DNA from 2 places in the Tepidibacillus sp. LV47 genome. Region 2 is predicted to be linked to the other one. Evidence: predicted binding sites of a transcription regulator. Region 2 holds the regulator's gene; the other holds the start of a gene.
The links. Region 2 encodes Rex, which represses fermentation and respiration genes when NADH is low (regulators of the CRP and FNR family bind a similar motif). Its sites were predicted from a motif close to TTGTGAAATATTTCACAA; they were not measured.

Region 1 (7,723 bases), on a different contig from region 2:
AAGTAATTGAATTTAATGCCCGTTTTGGTGATCCAGAAACCCAAGTGATCCTTCCCCGATTAAAAACGGATATTCTTGATATTTTTAAAGCGATACAAAACGGTTCCTTGAATGAGATTCAATTAGAATGGGATACGCGTGCTGCCGTTTGTGTGATTATGGCTTCACATGGATATCCTAAAGATTATGAAAAAGGAAAACTAATCAAAATTAACGAACCCCTTCTTCCAAAGGAAACAGAAATCTATATGGCAGGTGTAAGAAGAGAGCAAGATCATTTACTTACTAACGGTGGCAGAGTTCTTGGGGTTACGGCACTAGGAGCAACAATACAAGAAGCTAAAGAGAGGGCATACCAAGGAGTTCATGCGATTTCTTTTGAAGGTGCCCATTACCGCACAGATATCGCACAAAAAGCGATAAAATAGCTCCCTTACAAAACCTGAAATGGCTTGTATGTTCTAATGCTACTCCTAACATTTCGGCTTTCCTTGAATAAACGGTTGGTAAGAAATCGCTTAACAAAGTCGTAGCTTATTGAATCATACAAGTCAGGGAGACGAAGATATGGGTTTGTATATTCCATAAGCAGCGACTTTTGAGAGTGCAGAAATACACGGACAACGGAGGGTTGGAATATACAAACCTATTTTTTATGCGGCTTCGATTCCTTATTTAAATTTATGTTTTCTAAACAAAATGTGAGGCTTATTGGCTAATTTGAGATGACGAATTTGCCGAATCTCACAGTTTATATCTGTATCAATTGAAGGAGTCTTTGGCAGAGTAAGAATTTGGCTAGGATAAACACTATGATGTCCAACAACTAAATAACTGATCACACTTGCGATCGAGGCATAGATGGCAACCTGAACTCCGAATAACTCCATTGCCATAATTATGGCCGCTAAAGGGGTATTTGCACTGGCAGCTAACAAAGCAACCATACCTATTGCCGAATACATTGCAAGATTCCCGTCAATCAATTGAGCCCATGCATTTCCTAAAGTAGAACCAACAAAGAAGATCGGTGTTAAGATTCCTCCGCTTCCGCCAGAGCTTAAGGTAACTGATGTCGTGAAAATTTTAACCAAGAAAGAAAGTTCTGTTACCTCTTTTCCTGCTAATGCACGATCGATTACATTCGTCCCTAAACCAATGAAGTCTGTGCTTTTGGTGACAATGACAATCAGAATTAAGAAAATCCCGCCGATGATTCCTTTTAAAGGTTTATAAATGGGGAGTTTTTCTTTAAACCATTTTTCAAAAAAGTCTAATGTCTTAATAAAAAGCAAAGCAACTAATCCAATGATAATTCCAAAGATGATCATATAAAAAAACATTTGAAAATCATTTTTATTGTCTATTTTAATCAAGTAATGGAAATGATTAGCTCCAAAGTATTTATTAATAAAAAAACTAATATATGAAGATATTAGGGCAGGTAAAAGGACGCGATAAGAAAAATTTCCAATATATAAAACTTCAGCTGCAAATATTGCTGCTGCAATCGGTGTGCCAAATACACCGGCAAATCCTGCGCTAATTCCACAAATGACAAAGCGACGGTAATCATCCTTATTCAGTTTCAATACATTTGCAAAAAAAGAAGCTGTTCCTGCTCCTATTTGAGCACTAGGACCTTCTTTACCTGCTGATCCCCCGAAGGTGAGAGTAATCAAAGTGGCTAAAGTTTTAATTGGCACCACTTTCAGATTAATTTTACCGTTTCTTTTATGCACCGCTTCAATAACCTTTTCTGTCCCATGACCTTCTGCTTCAGGAGCAAAGCGAGTCACAAACCAACTACTAAGAAAAAGTGCGAAAGGAATGAGGAGATAGTAATGATGCCAAGATGAAACTTCTTTCGTACTGTATGCAAGAAGATTCAAAAAAAGAGAAGTTGTTCCCCCTGCAGCCACACCCGCAAAAGTAGAAAAGATGATCCATTTTATTGTACTTGCCAGTAGGACCGATTCCTCTAATATACTTCTATTTAATTTTGACACTCCTACCGCCTCCATATTTTATGTTAACACTTTAACGTAACCCATTCAATGGAAATCCCCTTTTTTTGTTGTTCAGATCATTAGATCGATTTTATTTCTATTGTGACATTTTTCACAGAGTTTATATTGATAATTGAGTAAACTAAATGACGAAGTAAAGCAATCATAAAAATTTTGAGAAGGAGAGAAGAGCGGTATGAGTATGTTTTGTTATCAGTGTCAAGAAACAGCCAATAACCAAGGTTGTACAGTCGTTGGTGTTTGTGGAAAAACTGACGAAGTAGCAAACTTACAAGATTTACTGATCTATGTTTTAAAAGGGATCTCCATATATGGAGTAAAAGCAAAAGAACTTGGAATCTATGATGAAGAAACAGGAATCTTTATTGCCAAAAGTCTATTTTCAACAATTACGAACGTAAACTTCGATCCCGTTGTGTTTGAAAATAAAATTAAAGAAGCGTTAGAAGTTCGCGAAAAGATGAAGAATAAATTCATGGAAGCTTATAAAGCTAAATTTGGCAAGGATTTTGCCGAAGAACTTCCTGAAATGGCAACATGGTTTAGTGATGATGTGGCTGAATTCCGGAAAAAAGGAGAAAAAGTCGGAGTATTAGCGACAGAGGATGAAGATATTCGTTCCTTAAGAGAGCTTTTAACTTATGGTCTAAAAGGGATTGCAGCATATACTGAACATGCCAATATATTAAATGAGCGAGACCCAGAGATCTTTGCCTTCATTCAAGAAGGTTTAGCAGCGACTACCGATGATTCACTAAGTGCAGATGATTTAGTTTCGATTGTCTTGAAAGCAGGTTCTGTTGCCGTAAAAGCGATGGCTCTTCTAGATAAAGCCAATACAGAAACCTATGGTCATCCTGAACCAACGAAAGTCAATATCGGCGTTCGCAAACGTCCAGGAATTTTGGTTAGTGGTCATGATTTAAAAGATTTAGAGGAACTTCTTGAACAAACAAAAGGTACAGGTGTAGATGTATATACTCATGGTGAAATGTTACCTGCAAACTCCTATCCATTCTTTAAAAAGTATGATCATTTCGTAGGTAACTATGGTAACTCTTGGTGGGAGCAAACCCGTGAGTTTGAAGCCTTTAACGGCCCGATTCTTATGACCACAAACTGCTTAGTACCACCAAAGGGAAGTTATGCAGATCGAGTATATACAACAGGCGTTGTTGGCTTTCCAGGATTAAAACATATTCCCGATCGTAAACCTGGCGAACAAAAAGATTTCTCTGCAATCATCCAACATGCGTTGAAATGTGATCCACCTACCCCAATCGAACAAGGGAATATAATGGGTGGATTTGCAAGAAATGCGGTTCTAAGTATTGCAGATCAAGTGGTAGATGCGGTAAAATCAGGTGCCATAAAAAAATTTGTAGTTATGGCAGGTTGTGAAGGTAGACACAAAACAAGGGAATATTATCGTAATTTAGCAAAAGAACTACCTAATGATACAGTCATCTTAACAGCAGGTTGTGCGAAATATCGTTACAATAAGTTAAATCTTGGCGAAATCAAAGGAATTCCCCGTGTCCTAGACGCAGGACAATGTAATGACTCTTATTCATTAGTTGTTATTGCCCAAAAATTAGTAGAGGCTACTGGGGTAAAAGATATCAATGAACTTCCTCTTTCCTATGACATTGCATGGTATGAACAAAAAGCGGTTGCGGTATTGCTTGCACTTCTTTATCTTGGTGTTAAAGGAATTCGTTTAGGTCCAACACTCCCGGCATTTATTTCTCCAGGAGTATTAAAAGTATTAGTTGAAAAGTTTGATATCAAACCGATTAGTACAGTAGAAGAAGATCTAAAAGCGATTATGGCTGGTGTTTAATCGATCGATATGCCTCCCCTTTTATCTCCTCCTTATAGTCGAGTAGGCTTTCAAGCTTACTCGACTTTTTAACATATAGGATGTTGGCTTGTATGTTCTAACCCTACTCCAATCCCTTGCGGCTTAGAAGGAAATTTTTCCTTTAGGGCGAATTGTTTGATAGGGGATTGTTTAAAGAAAGGTGGAATTTTTAGTGAAGAAGAATATGATGATCATCCTTAGTTTTTTACTCATCATTTTTTTTGTCGGTTGTGCAAAATCATCACCACAAAAAACACCATTTTCTAAAAATAAGGAACCAATGGAACATCTCAATCCTGAACCAGAAAAACCCCTTTATTATGCTCCTTTAACTGGACTGCCTGTAGATCATGAAATCAATCAACGAATAATCGGCGTGATGATTAATAATCATTTTAAAGCAAGACCACAAAGCGGGCTGAATCAAGCGGATATGGTTTACGAAATCCTCGCAGAAGGAATGATTACCCGTTTTTTAGCGATTTATCACAGTCAAGAACCAGAAGTAATTGGGCCTGTTCGAAGCATTCGTCCATACTATCTTAAAATCATGAAGGAATTGGATTCTCTAGTTGTTCATGCGGGAGCAAGCACAGAAGCTTATGCTATGCTGAATAAAGGCGGTTACCCTGATGTTGATGGCCTCGTAGGGGAAGGGAGATATTTTTGGCGGGCAAAGTTTCGGGAAGCACCACACAATTTGTATACAAGTGCTGAGAAAATTAAACAGTATGCAAATGACCATCGATATCGTCTTGTTGGAGAGATTCCAACCGTTAAATTTTTAAAAGAAGAAGATACTGTTACAGGTCAAGTTGCAAAAAATATTACGATCCAATATTACTCCAAATATATCGTTGGCTATGAATATGATGAAACAACGAAATTATACAAACGGACGATCAATCAACAACCCCATATAGATCTTGAAACAAAAAAACAATTAACGGCTAGAAATGTGCTTGTGATCCGTGCAAAACATTGGTCCATCGGCAATACCAAAAGAGGAATTGACATTGATGGTCCTGGTAAAGGATATTTATTCCGAAACGGTGTTGGCCAAGCTATTGATTGGAAAATGGAAGATGGAATTATTCGCGCCTATGTCAATGGTATTGAACAAGGATTATATCCTGGGCAGACATGGATTATTGTGATAGAACCCCAGATGGTTGTCTCCTATCAGTAGACAATTTATTGTTTTAGTGTGCGAAAATATGATATAATAAAGCAAGGATGTAATCGTTTGCACTGTTGTAAGATCATTATAAAGCTGGCTTGTATGTTTCTATAAGCGCGACTTAAGCGAGCGAGCTTTCCAACCGACTGTTCATTCAGGGAAAGCCGTAAGGTTAGGAGCACGTTAGAACCATACAAAGCATTTAGCTCATACTATTCTTTTCCAAGGTAATGTGGTAATCTATTATCGTGAGGTGAGAGTACTTTGCCATATGAGAAATTGAAAGATAAAACGGTTGATCAATTATTTGCATCCATCTTGAAATTAGAAACACTAGAAGAGGCTTATCGTTTTTTTGATGATCTAATGACAGTGAATGAGATTCAATCGTTAGCCCAACGTCTTGAAGTGGCCCGAATGTTAATGAAAGGCTATACGTATAACCAAATTGAAACAGAGACAGGTGCAAGTACAGCAACAATATCCAGAGTGAAAAGATGCCTCAATTATGGAAATGATGGCTATAAAATGGTATTAGATCGGTTATACTTAGGTCAATCAGAAGCAAAACAAATAGACGAAGATGGGAGAGAGTAGTATATGTTTCTACTCTCTTTTTAATGTTATTGCCTTTGTAGGAGGAATCTATGAATCATCCATTTTTATCAGGTTTAAAACATATGTTTAAATTAGATCCCAATCGTTTCATTACAAAACAGCAAATTGAACAATTATGCCATACGGATACTGATGCTATTTTAGTGGGTGGTACTTTGGGGGTCACCTATGAAGATACCCATTTTCTTTTAAAACAGATTCGCAAGCATGGTAAAATCGCGATTCAAGAAATCTCCGATCTACAAGCCATCGTACCAGGATTTGATTATTATTTTATTCCCTTTGTAGTTAATGCTAAGGATCCGAAATGGATTTTAGATGTTCATCATGAAGCCTTAAAGCGTTATGGGGATTGGGTGAACTGGAATCAAGTTTTTGTCGAAGGGTATATCATTCTTAATGAAGATTCATCGGTTGCACAATTAACAAGAAGCAAAGTTCCAACGGATTTAGAAGATGTACTAGCTTATGCAAGGATCATTGATCAGCTCTTACATTTGCCCATTCTGTATGTGGAATATAGCGGGAGATATGGGAATCCTGAGTGGCTGAAAGAAATTCGGCAAATCGTAGGACATTCCCAAATCTTTTATGGTGGCGGGATTGATTCCTATGACAAAGCAATGGAGATGAGCCGATATGCGGACACCATTATTGTAGGCAATCTGATTTACGAAGATTTTTATACAGCTTTAAAGACTATCCCTACAAAAAATGTTTATCGTTCATAAATATAGTAATGAGGTGGAAAGATTGAAAAACTATACGAAAATATTTTTGCAGCGTAAACGAAAAAAACGATTAGAGCAAGGCCATCCATGGGTTTTTCAAAGTGAAGTGGAGCGAATTGAAGGAAAACTATCCCTAGGGGAACTGGTGCAGATTCTAAATCATCAGGGTGTATTTTTAGCGCTTGGTTATGCCAACCCAAAATCGCAAATTATCGCAAGGGTTTTAAGTTATGATCCCGCTGAAGAGATCGATGCTTCCTTCTTTATTAAACGAATTCAAAAAGCAAAAGAGTATCGGGAACGTTTTTTACCAGGAAGTCGCTCTTACAGGGCCGTATATGGCGAAGCAGACTTTTTGCCAGGTTTAATCGTCGATAAATATGAGGACTACCTTGTCGTTCAAATTCTTTCTTATGGTATGGAACGTTTAAAATCGCACATTTTAGAAGGTCTGTTAACGGTTTTCCAACCAAAAGGAATCTATCTTCGCAACGATGTTCCTGTTCGGGAATTAGAAGGATTGCAACAAGAGACAGGAGTTTGGTACGGAGAGGTTCCAAGATATATTGAGATCATGGAAAATGACTTACGCATCTTAGTTGACGTTTACGAGGGTCAAAAAACAGGTCATTTCTTTGATCAACGGGAAAACCGCGCTGCACTAAAGCTGTTAATGAATGGATGGAAAGAGAAAGGAAAAGAAGGAGCAGAAGTTCTTGATTGTTTTTCTCATACTGGGGGATTTGCGCTTCATGCGGCTTATTATGGGGCAAAAGAAATCACAGCTGTCGATATATCTGAATTAGCGATTGAAACCGCAAAACGAAATGCTCAGCTAAACGGTTTACAAGATCGGATCCGCTTTGAAGTGGCTAATGTCTTTGACTTTTTGCGGGAAAAGGAAAAAGAAGGAAGGAAATATGATGTGGTCATTCTTGATCCACCTGCCTTTGCCAAATCGAGATCCGCTGTGAAAGGAGCTTACCGAGGTTATAAAGAGATTAACCTACGGGGAATGAAACTTCTTCGCGAAGGAGGCTTTTTGGTCACAGCAAGCTGTTCCTATCACATGACCCCTGATTTATTTGTACAGATGATCCAAGATGCTGCTTTTGATGCTCATAAGATTCTGCGGCTCGTATACTTTGCAGGAGCAGGAAAAGATCATCCCGAAATCGCAGGTGTCGATGAAGGGCATTATCTTAAGTTTGCGATTTATGAAGTAAGAAGCAGAGGATAACTGATGTATAGGCTTGTATGTTCTAACGCTACTCCGATTCCTCGCGGTTTTCCATGAATA
Region 2 (7,723 bases):
CGTTTCTTAGAGGCCACTTTGGATAGTATAATGCTTATCTCATATAACAAAATCAGCGGGACAGAGACGAGAATATCTGACATCGGTTCAGGCGGGGTGATAGTAACAGCTACAATAATTAATACGAAATAGGCCAGTTTGCGAATTTTAATTAACAATTTAGGTGAAATGATGCCAAGACGCGTTAAAAAAACCACGACAACTGGAAGCTCAAACACGATACCAAAGGGAATCACGATGTTCAGCATAAAGCTAAAATACTGGGCGATTCCATACACTTCGACAACGCCTAATTGTTTCGAAATATTTGACAAAAAATTCACAACCATCGGAAAGAGAATAAAATAAGCGAATGAAACTCCCAGTAAAAAAAGAATAAAGGCAGTCGGGATAAACCACATTGTGGCTTTTCTTTCCCTTTTGGTTAACCCTGGCGCAATGAATAGCCAAATTTGAAACAAAGCAAATGGTAAAGAAATCGTGATACCAATGGCAAAGGCAAAATACATATATACTCTTAAAGCATCAGAAAGGCGAAACACATTCCATGTAATATTTTTAGCATTCAGATCATGTGTAAAGTAGCGAATCACAGGATCAGCTAACATAAAACCAACAATCAAAGAGATCACAAAAAAGATAATAATCCAGATAATTCTTTTCCTTAATTCTTCTAAATGGCCAACAACCGTCATGGCTTTATCCTTTTCATGTTCCTCCATAAAATCCGATTCCTTTCCTTATAGTTTTTTGCTTTTTAAGATTCTGTGGTTTCTGATTCTGAATCTTTTTCTTCTTCCAAGACATCAGGATTTTTTAGAAAGAACACCAACGTTTGCAATTCTGTCGTTAAATCAATATGATGGACCCTTACATGAGGTGGTACAGTCAAACGCGATGGCGTAAAATTAAGGATTCCTTTGACACCAGCTTCAACCACTTGATCCGTTACTTGTTGAGCTACATAAACAGGTACGGTTAAAATGGCTACTTCCACTCGAAATAAATCGACAACTTCTTTTAAACTCTCCATTCCGTAGACAGGAATTCCATCAATTTCCCGGTTAAATTTGTTAGGGTCACTATCAAAGGCGGCAACGATTTTGGTATTTCTACTTTTATAAAAATTATAGTGTAAAAGCGCCTTTCCTAGATTTCCAACCCCAATGAGGATCACGTTTGTGACTTCATCCTGTTTTAAAAAATCTCGTAAAAATTGAAGCAAATAACTAACATTGTAGCCATAGCCTTTTTTCCCTAGTTCTCCTAAATAAGAAAAGTCTCGGCGTATTGTTGCCGGGTCAATGAGCAATTCTTTGCTCAACTGAGCAGAAGAGACTCGCTGTTTTCCCATCAAATGCAGTTTTTCAAGATAACGATAGTAAAGCGGTAAGCGCTTTGCTGTAACGTGAGGTATTTTATTTTCTTGAGCCATGTTTTTTCTCCCCCAATATCTTCATTTCAATGAAATGAACAATCCCATTTAAATCGTTGATATCATAAACAGGAATTTGATCAAACTGTAAAGATAAAGAAGTTGCAATCGCCATTACATCTCTTAATTGGAAAAGTAGTTCTAAATCTGTTTCCCTTCTGACTAATAAAATTTTGGGAGGAGACTCGTGCTTATATCCTTCTACAAAAATGATATCAACATTTTTGATATGAGATACAACTTCTTCAAATGAGATTGGTTTTTCTAAATTTTCAATCATTGCTAATTTTTCTTGCGAATTGATCAAAACGATGTCAGAACCTGCTTGAGCATATTTCCAAGTATCTTTCCCTTCCACATCCATCTGAAAACGGTGAGCATCATGTTTAATCGTGGCAACCCGATAACCTTTTTCTTTGAAGGCGGCTATTACCTTTGTCAATAGCGTCGTCTTGCCACTACCCGAGTACCCTACAAAACTAACAATAGGAATCTTTTGGTTTAACACCCGAAATACCCTCCGTAGCCAAGACGAATGATTTCTTCCTTAATTACCTTTTCGCCTACTAAAATACGAGGTAATACAGCATCAAAAGCCGTATAGGGATCATGTAATACACCCCCAGGTAATCCTAAAACGGGAACCGTACCAATATAAGCCAGCATTAACATGGAACCAGGCAGCATCGGCGTACCTTGGGTAATCACTTCCGTTGCTAATTCCCGTATGGCAAATGGTGTTCGATCATCGGGATCCACAGACATTCCGCCAGAAACGAGGATAAGGTCTACTTTTTTTTCAACAAAATAGTTGATCTCCCTTTGAATCAAGTCAACATCATCTGGAGCAAAACGTTGTTCAATCAATGTTGATCCAAAGGCTTTTAATTTATCTTGAACAATGGGTTTAAAACGATCTTTTATTCTTCCTTTATATACTTCGCTCCCAGTAGTAACCAGTCCTACTTGAAAAGGAATAAATTCTTTGACTTGAATGACTGTTTTTCCTTTGGTTATTTGTTCCACTTCCAAAATGTTTTTTTCTTCAACGATAAGGGGTAATACTCTTGTCCCTGCTAGTTTTGAACCTGGATGAACGATTCTATTATTTAAAATCGTTGCAAGGGCCACATCTTGAACATGATTAATTTGATGAACTAATTCTTCATCGATCTTAGCTAGACCGTAAGTGGATGAGGTTAAGGTTACTTTCCCTTCATGAGGTTCATTCATTTCTACATTTTGACCTGCAATGGCCTTGGCTAAACGAATCGCTGCATCATTTTCATGGAGATACCCATCTTTAAGATCAATCACATAGATATGTTCTTTGCCCATATTTAATAGTTCTGGAATATCTTCCTTACGAATCACATGACCTTTTTTAAAAGCTCTTCCTTTAAACTCGCCAGGTATAATTTTGGTTAAATCATGAGCAAGAGTATAGCCAACAGCATCTTCTACTCTAATTTCCTTTAACATCCCGTTTTTCACGTTCTTCCTCCCTGATCCAAACTAATGCTTGATCGTAATCTTCTTTATAATTCATATTAAAGAACATTCTCCCACTGTGATTAAATTGAGCGACGATTTGTTCATCAATAATCATTTTATTTTTCTGTTCGAAGATCCATTTAATTAGACTATTTTTACCTACCGATAAATCCTTTTTCATTGACTTTACAAGCGTCTTCGCATAAACCCCATGTAAAGGTTGTAGTTTTCCCTTCCATTCTGGAATTACTAGGTCAACTTGATTTGAAACCGCTAATTCAACCATATATTGAGCAAACTCCATCGAAAAAAAAGGCATATCGGCTGCAATCACAAAATGATAGTGATGGTTGCTTTCCATAAGACCTGTGAAAATTCCGTTTAATGGGCCCAAAAAGGGAGTAGGATCATAAACCACACGAATCGGGATCAAATCTTGATCCAACCTAGGAAATCGATATTCCCCACCAGAAACGATGATGATTTCCTTTGAATATCCCCTTAAAAAACGTATGGATCGTTGTAACATCGTTTCATGCCCAATCATTAGCTCCCATTTAGGGAATCGGTTCATCCGTTTATTCAAACCACCTGCTAATAATAATGATGTAAAAGTCATCATTTATTCCTACCTATATTGTACAATATTTTTTATCATTTTGCTCATAAATGAACAAACTTCTTTTATTTTACTCTATCCTCATTATAGTTTGAAACAGCCTTTTTCAGTACAAATTTCATCAACTGGATAATCGTGATCATCCCTAGGTAAATGAGGTACTCTCTGAAAATCATAGGCAATCCCAATACGGTAAGGAGGTTTTGCAAAACGATCAAAGAAACGATCGTAATAACCTCCGCCATAACCCAGCCGATATCCTTGGTAATCAAAGGCTAACCCTGGTACTAATACTAGTTCAATTTCCTTAAGAGGAAAAGGATTTTTGTCACAGGTCTTGGGTTCAAGAATTCCTAAAATTCCTTTTTCCAATTCACTCCATGAACGGATGAGATATGGATCAATCTGTTTCGTTTTAGAATTAGTTTTTGGTGCAATCACTTGTTTTCCTTGCTTCCAAGCATGTTCAATGAGGCCCTTTAAATCCACTTCATTTTTAAAAGAAAGATAAACCATCACCCTTTGACTAAGCTGATACAATGGATGTGTCAGCAAATTTTGATTAATTTTTTCTGATTTTTCTTTAACGGTGAAAGAGTCCAATTGGTTTCTTTTTTCTAAAAAAAATTGACGTAAATTTTTTTTTGTTCGTTCCATCTTTTTTCCCTTCCCCTACTCACTTGCTATGATTCTTGATTATACGATACACTAATTTTCGGACAGCAAATGAGGTGAAATTTATGATACTTTTACAAACAAAAAAGATCACAAAAGCATATCTTACTGATCCTATTTTAATGGATATTGATCTAATTATCCATTTTCAAGAACGAGTTGGATTAGTCGGGATGAATGGAGCGGGAAAATCCACGTTACTAAAAATGATCGCCGGGGAATTATCTCCTGATTCTGGAGAAATTCAAATCGCAAAAAATGTGACAATAGGTTATCTTGCCCAAGACAGGGGTTTAGAATCGGAAAAAACCATTTGGGAAGAAATGCTTTCTGTTTTCTCTCATCTAATTGAACAAGAAAAGATCCTTCGTCAACTGGAAGAAAAAATGACAACACTAGCAAATAAGGATCAAAGACAATATAAGAGCTTAATGAATAACTATGCCAAGCTTAGTGAAGAATTTCAGGAAAAAGGCGGCTATCATTATGAAGCGAAAATTCGTGGTGTTCTTCATGGCCTTGGCTTTCAATCATTTCATTATAAAACGACTCCCATTCATACCCTTAGCGGAGGACAAAAAACACGCCTTGCTTTAGCAAAACTTCTCCTTTCATCCCCTGATTTATTAATCCTAGATGAACCGACAAACTACCTAGATATGGAGACATTAACTTGGTTAGAAACGTATCTTAAAACTTATCCTGGAGCGATCCTTCTTGTCTCTCATGACCGCTATTTTCTTGATCAACTTGTTACCGTGATTTATGAAATTGAAAAAACGAAAGCTACCCGCTATATAGGGAATTACAGTTCCTATATTGAACAAAAAGCAAAAGAGATTGAACAACAATTCAAACAATATGAAAAACAACAAGAGGAGATTGCCCGATTAGAGGATTTTATCCAGCGAAATATCGCTCGGGCTTCGACGACAAGAAGGGCAAAAAGCCGCAGAAAAGCATTAGAAAAAATGGAACGGATCGATCGACCGAACACAGATTTACCAAAGGCTCATTTTACTTTTGACATCGAAAAACAAAGTGGTCATGTTGTATTAAAAGTGGAAAGTCTTGGTATGCAATTTAATGATCAGGTTCTTTTTCGTAATGTTTCGTTCCAAATCAATCGCCAAGAAAAAGTGGCCTTGATCGGACCAAACGGGATAGGAAAATCTACCTTATTTAAACTCATCGTTCATCAACATATACCAACAAATGGATCCATCGAATACGGATCAAACGTGACGATTGGTTATTATGCGCAAGAACAAGAAGATTTAACGGATGAAAAAACGATTCTTGATGAAATCTGGGACCAATATCCAGAGAAGAATGAAGTAGAAGTCCGAACCCTTCTAGGCAATTTTCTGTTTACGGGGGATGATGTCTTTAAAAAAATTAAGGATCTAAGCGGGGGAGAAAAAGCCCGTGTTGCCTTAGCAAAATTGATGTTAAAAAAGGCAAATTTCCTGCTTTTAGACGAGCCTACAAACCATTTAGACACCATAAGCCGTGAAGTTTTGGAGAATGCTTTAATCGATTATCCTGGAACGATCTTTATGATCTCACATGATCGTTATTTTCTCAATCGCATAACAACAAAGACGTTTGAATTGACCCAAGATGGAGTCATAACCTACCTTGGAAACTACGATTATTATCTGGAAAAAAAGGAAGAACTAGAAGAAAGTAAGATAAAGCAAGGGAATGAAAATGAATATCCACAAAAACAAAAATTTCATGAAGACAAAGAACGAAAAAAAATAGAACGTCAACTGAAAAGACAAATTGAAGAGATCGAGCAGCAGATCGAACAATTAGAAGAAAAAATCGCTTCCATTGAAAAAGAGCTTCTTATCCCTGAAGTCTATTCTAATCACCAACTTGCCTATGAAAAAAGTCAAGAACTTCAGCAACTTAAAGAAAACTTGAATTTATCCCTTACACAATGGGAAAAATTCCAAACTGAGCTAGAGAAATTTTTCTAGCTCAGTTTTTTTTCTAAAGCTAATAACATCATAGGGGAAGCTACAAAAATAATCATCGTCGAAGCAGCCACAATTCCTGAATCATTCACAAGCAATGCTGTAATTGCACCGAGAATAATTCCATAAAACCCAGCGAATAAATAGGGTGACTTTGCAAAAAAAGCTTTGAATGCACCTTGTGGTTTTATAAATAAGATAGCAATGACAAAAAGAGATGTGGCCATGACTTTACTCCAAGATGAAACCTGAATCAGTTTCCAATTCATGGCTAATTTTCGCATGATGATTTGATAAATCATAAGAAAATCGCCTTGAATTAATGAGATTAGCGCTCTGCCTATATGGGATTGTTCATGATCTCCAATTACAAGATTACTAAAGGCCAAGCCGAAAAACCCAAGAACAAATAATGCAAGGAAAATCCAAATCCCTTTTTTCCGAAAGGGAACATGTAACATTTTGAGATAAGTCAATGTCATTGCAACCAAAGCAGAAATAGCTCCTCCCGCATTTGTCCCTAAAGTAGGAAAAAGAAGGATAAAAATGACTCCACCATAAACAAGACCCGTTAATGCCAATGTCCACCCATTTCGTTTTTTATGGATGAGGGATGAGGTAAATAAAAGAGTTGACCCTATATATACTCCCATATACTCATTGCCAATCCCATAATATCTTGCGCCAATGATCGGATCATAACCAAGATAAGATCTTTTCATGAAGTAAGAGTCGATACTTAAATCAAGGGTAATGAAAAACCATGTAAGTAAACCAACGAGACTAAATATCAAAATGAACTCCATGTAACTTGTCAAAAACCCTAATAGCAGGCTTGTTATGAATAACAGCAGAATATAGAGCCATGGATTCATCTTATAAAAAGGAGAAGTGACTAAAAGCAATAATGGCAAATACAACATACTGATTAAACCTACTCTGATTAAAACATACCCTTTTTTCCACTTAAGCAACCAAACTGTTATCGATATAAGCAATATAATGACTTGCCAAAAGACATAAGTATACAGGACATCTGGTCTTTGACGATTTGTGGTAAACACTTGATCCAATTCATCGATCAGTGTTAGATCCGATTGAATCGACTCTATCTTTTGGCCAATCATCTCTTTTGGTAAAGAGACAACTCCCAACTCCGTTAAAATCGTTGGTGCAATATCAACATTACTTACAATTCCTGCGCGTTTTGTCGTGTTTGATGTTAATAAATTGCCAGTTTTGCCCGAATTGTACCACCAAATTGGCGCTAATAATTGGCGATCTTGTATCGCTTGATTCGAAACCATTGGGGCAAAGACAAGCAATTGTTGATTTTTAGCCAAACTATTTTTCAATCGTTCAATAAACTGTCCTTGTTCCTCAATAATGAGGCGTCTGATTTTTGCAAAATGATGGGGATCCATTTCTTTTTGTAATTGATCCAATCGGTATAAATCGCCAAGATCAAAAACAATCAATGAAATTCCAGCGTTTTTCGCTTTAAGAAAACACTGA

Region 1: hcp (hydroxylamine reductase) is a predicted target of Rex. The motif match lies at 2,110-2,127, and genes of this name have one in related genera.

The regions. Positions count from the first base shown of each region.
Region 1 covers NZ_JBLWIF010000007.1:104,801-112,523, reverse strand. Annotated here, with positions in the region: gene purD (phosphoribosylamine--glycine ligase) at 1-428, shown strand, start outside; gene ACMW72_RS09285 (chloride channel protein) at 672-2,009, opposite strand; gene hcp (hydroxylamine reductase) at 2,212-3,873, shown strand; gene ACMW72_RS09275 (DUF3048 domain-containing protein) at 4,067-5,083, shown strand; gene ACMW72_RS09270 (YerC/YecD family TrpR-related protein) at 5,339-5,671, shown strand; gene ACMW72_RS09265 (heptaprenylglyceryl phosphate synthase) at 5,722-6,423, shown strand; gene ACMW72_RS09260 (class I SAM-dependent rRNA methyltransferase) at 6,446-7,663, shown strand.
Region 2 covers NZ_JBLWIF010000013.1:6,080-13,802, forward strand. Annotated here, with positions in the region: gene tatC (twin-arginine translocase subunit TatC) at 1-722, opposite strand, end outside; gene ACMW72_RS11205 (redox-sensing transcriptional repressor Rex) at 758-1,435, opposite strand; gene mobB (molybdopterin-guanine dinucleotide biosynthesis protein B) at 1,419-1,943, opposite strand; gene ACMW72_RS11215 (molybdopterin-binding protein) at 1,937-2,917, opposite strand; gene ACMW72_RS11220 (molybdenum cofactor guanylyltransferase) at 2,901-3,551, opposite strand; gene ACMW72_RS11225 (5-formyltetrahydrofolate cyclo-ligase) at 3,633-4,205, opposite strand; partial or broken gene ACMW72_RS11230 (ATP-binding cassette domain-containing protein) at 4,289-4,861, shown strand; gene ACMW72_RS11235 (ABC-F family ATP-binding cassette domain-containing protein) at 4,883-6,211, shown strand; gene ACMW72_RS11240 (hypothetical protein) at 6,208-7,723, opposite strand, start outside.